Regions from separate parts of the Rhodococcus opacus B4 genome, predicted to be linked through region 1. Evidence: riboswitches for the same ligand, from Rfam matches in the RefSeq annotation. Region 1 holds a riboswitch; the other holds the start of a gene.
The links. A riboswitch is a leader RNA that binds a small molecule or an ion and turns the genes downstream of it on or off. The one in region 1 is predicted to bind thiamine pyrophosphate.
Positions count from the first base shown of each region.

Region 2: another riboswitch for thiamine pyrophosphate. It lies ahead of thiC (phosphomethylpyrimidine synthase ThiC); the one in region 1 lies ahead of ROP_RS06445 (TenA family protein).

Region 1 covers NC_012522.1:1,373,546-1,375,743, reverse strand. Annotated here, with positions in the region: gene ROP_RS06450 (ABC transporter substrate-binding protein) at 1-577, opposite strand, end outside; gene ROP_RS06445 (TenA family protein) at 562-1,284, opposite strand; TPP riboswitch at 1,278-1,373, opposite strand; gene ROP_RS06440 (NUDIX hydrolase) at 1,432-2,109, opposite strand.
Region 2 covers NC_012522.1:2,010,332-2,012,529, forward strand. Annotated here, with positions in the region: gene ROP_RS09425 (GNAT family N-acetyltransferase) at 1-72, opposite strand, end outside; gene ROP_RS09430 (GNAT family N-acetyltransferase) at 174-557, opposite strand; TPP riboswitch at 691-799, shown strand; gene thiC (phosphomethylpyrimidine synthase ThiC) at 792-2,198, shown strand, end outside.

The sequences.
Region 1 (2,198 bases):
ACACGGTGAAGTCGGCGGTGCCGGAGTACACGGCCTCGTAGGCCGACGTGCCGAGCGTGACGGTGGTGAATTCGCCCTTGCCGCCGTCGTTCCGGATGATCTGCTTCAGCGTCTCCTCGCCGTCCGGGTCCGCGAAACCGGCGTAGATCTTGCCGTCGAGATCCCGGGGGCGGGTGATGTCGGCGCGATCCGCCTTCACCGCGATGCCCGTCGCCCAGTGCTGCAGCGGGGCCATGACCGACGTGGTCTGGGCGCCCGCGGCCTTCGAGAACGTCGCGGAACTCTGGAAGCTCACGCCGAACTCGGCGTTACCGGCGTCGACGAGGGTGTCGGGCGAGGTGTCGTTGTACGGCAGCACCTGCACGTCCAGTCCGGCGTCTTCGAACCAGCCCTCCTGCTGGGCGACGAACAGACCGGTGTGGTTGGTGTTCGGCGTCCAGTCGAGCGCGAACCGGATGGTGTCGTCGGACTGCGAGTCGCCGGCGCAGCCGGTGAGCACCGACAGGGCGGAGACGACGATGACGGCTGCGGTGGCAGCGCGCCTGGTACGGGAGAAAAGTGTCACGACGCGGGCCATTCCTGCTTGTTGAGTGCGGTGTCCCAGAACATGAGTTCGTAGCGGCTGGCGATCGTGAACGCCTCCACCATCGCCTCGCGCTGGGCATCGGACGCGGCCTCCGCGGCGGCGTCCACGAGTTCGCGGGCCGTCGCGACGGCGGCGTGGAACTCCTCCGCGTCGTACGTGGTGACCCACTGTGCGTACGGGTGCGACGGGTCGGCGGACAGCACCTCCCGGGCGCTCGCCGCGAGCCGGCGTCCCACGTCCGCGTAGATCCAGAAGCACGGCAGCACCGCGGCGGCGGACACCGCGTACGGCTCGGTGGCGGCGACCGCCGTCAGGTAGGAGATGTACCCGAGGCAGGCCTGCGAATGCTGCGGCTCGACGCCCGACTCCGGAAGTCGTCCGCTGGTCAGCAGATTCTGGTGCAGCGTCGCCTCGACCGTGGCGGCCCCGGCCGCCGAACCGGCCCAGAAGCCGGCCTCGACGGGACCCGGGGCGTGCGCGGCGACCAGGGACAGGGCCTTCGCGTACCCGGTCAGGTACAGGAAATCCTGCTCGATGTACGTGCGGAACACGTCCAGCGGCAGCGTCCCGTCGCCGAGGCGGCGCAGGAACTCGAGTTCGTCGATCGCCTCACGCAGCACCTTGGTCCGGTCCCACAAGTGGTCCGTGAATCGGGCGTGCTGGCCTGCGCCCGCAGCACCTTGGACAGAGCTATTCACAACGTTGACATCCCTTCGTCAGCATTACCTGAGCAGGTTCCCGGGTGTGTTCTCAGCCCCGCCCGTGCGGAGCACCCCGTGTCAGAACAAGCCGACCCTAGCACCGGCCGTGCGGTGGACGGAAAGGCCCCGGGTGGGTGGACGCGCTCAGCCGGCGAGGAACGCGGCCGCACCCGGCGGGAGGGCTGCGGTGCCACGCCGGTAGATCTCGGCCGGCCGGCCGGTCCCGACGACGGCCATGTCGCCGGTGTGCTCGAGGGCGGGCATCAGGTGCCGGCGGAACGAGTCCTTCGGGAGGGGGCGGCCGAACACCACCTCGTAGACCCGGCGGAGTTCGAGCACCGTGAAGCTGTCGCCGGCCAGACCCGACGGGTCGACGGACCGCGCGTACCGCTCGCGCAGGTCGGCGACGGCGAGGGTGACGACGTCCGCGTGGTCGAACGCGAGGTCCTGCGTCACCCGGTCGCCGTCGACGGGGATCAGCACGGCGTCGCGGGGGAGCGCCGTGCGCGGCAGCGCCGCGCCGTGCGTCATCGACAGCACCCACCCGCGGTCGTCGCGGGCAGGGTCGTCGAACATCGCCAGCTGGTGGAACTCGGCGCCCGCCAGGCCCGCCTTGATCCGCAGGCACCGCTCGGCGGCGTCCCGCAGCCGCTCGCCTTCGTGGAGGAAGGTGCCCGGAAGCGCGAGCCGGCCCGAACGGTGCGGAACCACAAGCACTTTCAGATCGGAACCGTCGACGGTGAGGACGGCGACGTCCACCGCCACGGACGGCCGCGGGTAGTCGAGGAGGCTCTTGCCCTCGGGATCGGTCGATGCGGCCACGGAGGAGATGTTAGCGCACGGTTGATCTATCCCGCGTTCGAACGGTCCTGCCTGCGCATCGTTGGTAGTTTGGCGAGAGATTCCCGTAC
Region 2 (2,198 bases), 640 kb from region 1:
GTTGTCGAGCACGCGCATCTCAGCGGCCGTGATGCTCCCCGACGACTCGGAACCGTTCGACATGTGATCCATGCCACTCATGGAATCAGTTCACGAGGACCGTCGCGAGTGGAATCACCGGCCCCGGAACCGTTTCGTTGCCGACGGGTGGTCGATTCGTGTCCCGACCGCGGTCAGGCCTCCACCGGAGCCACGAGATCGCGGTACTCGGGGTGCCCCGCGAGGAAGCGCTGCACGTACGTGCATACGGGCCGGACCTTCCAGCCGTACCCGCGGGCGAGGTCGAGGGAGCGCCCCACCATGAGTGCGGCGAGTCCGCGGTGACCGAAATCCTCCACGATCACCGTGTGCATGAACGAGACCACCGGGGCCTGACGCCCCCGGCCCCGCTGTCCCGGCGGCCGGGCCACGACTCCCACTCCCGCACCCGCGCCCGGCGGGGTGTCCGTGAGGGCGAAGTACCCGAGTATCCCGACCAGGTCACCACTCAGCCGGAGTTCGAATCGGTTCTGATCGGCGTTGTCGATCACGTCCACGACCTGCGCGTCCGTCAGCATGGCTATCTCCTGGGGATATGTGTCGTAATCGAAATGTGATGTTCATCACCCTTTATACCGATGCAGGGAACCGCTGTCCAAGTTTCCCCCGAATGTTCACTCACAGAGATCTCGGTTACAGTCTCCGGGACAACTACACATCCACGGGGGCTCGCACCAGCGGGCTGAGAGGACGGCTAGGGGCCGTCGACCGTCGAACCTGTCCGGGTAATGCCGGCGTAGGGAGCATCATCAATGAGCACAGACATATCTACAGCCACGTCCGTCACCACGGGACCGATCCAGGGCAGCACCAAGCAGTACCTGCAGTCGGGCGACGACATCCGCGTCCCGGTCCGGCGCGTCGACCTCACCAACGGTGAGCACCTCGACGTGTACGACACGTCGGGTCCGTACACCGACGCGGACGCCACGATCGACCTCGACGCGGGGCTTCCGCATCTGCGTGCGCCGTGGATCGCCGACCGGGCAGACACCCAGCTCGACGCCGCCCGTGCCGGAATCGTCACCCCCGAGATGCGGTATTGCGCTGCACGAGAGGGCGTTTCGCCTGAGACAGTGCGCGTCGAGGTCGCGGCGGGTCGCGCCGTGATCCCGGCCAACCGCTGCCACCCCGAACTCGAGCCGATGATCATCGGCAAGGCGTTCGCGGTCAAGATCAACGCGAACATCGGCAACAGCGCGGTGACGTCGTCGATCGCGGAAGAGGTCGAGAAGATGGTGTGGGCGACCCGGTGGGGCGCGGACACCATCATGGACCTCTCCACCGGCAAGAACATTCACGAGACCCGGGAATGGATCCTGCGCAATTCGCCGGTGCCCGTGGGGACGGTGCCGATTTATCAGGCGCTCGAGAAGGTGAACGGAGATCCGACGGCACTGACGTGGGAGATCTACCGCGACACCGTGATCGAGCAGTGCGAGCAGGGTGTCGACTACATGACGGTCCACGCCGGGGTGCTGCTCCGCTACATCCCGCTGACCGCGAAACGCGTGACCGGCATCGTCTCGCGCGGCGGTTCGATCATGGCGGCATGGTGTCTGGCCCATCACCGGGAATCGTTCCTGTACACCCACTTCGACGAACTCTGCGAAATCCTCCACCGCTACGACGTCACGTTCTCGCTCGGCGACGGACTCCGTCCCGGGTCCATCGCGGACGCCAACGACGAGGCCCAGTTCGCGGAACTCCGTACCCTCGGGAAGCTCACGAAGATCGCGAAATCGCATGGCGTGCAGGTGATGATCGAAGGTCCCGGGCACGTACCGATGCACAAGATCGTCGAGAACGTGCGGCTCGAGGAGGAGCTGTGCGAGGAGGCGCCGTTCTACACGCTCGGACCGCTCGCCACCGACATCGCACCGGCGTACGACCACATCACGTCCGCGATCGGGGCGGCGATGATCGCGCAGGCCGGCACCGCGATGCTCTGCTACGTCACTCCCAAGGAGCACCTGGGGCTGCCGAACCGCGACGACGTCAAGATCGGCGTGATCACGTACAAGATCGCGGCGCACGCCGCGGACCTCGCGAAGCAGCATCCGCGGGCGCAGGAACGGGACGACGCGCTGTCGAAGGCCCGGTTCGAGTTCCGCTGGCACGACCAGTTCGCGCTGTCCCTCGACCCGGATACGGCGCGG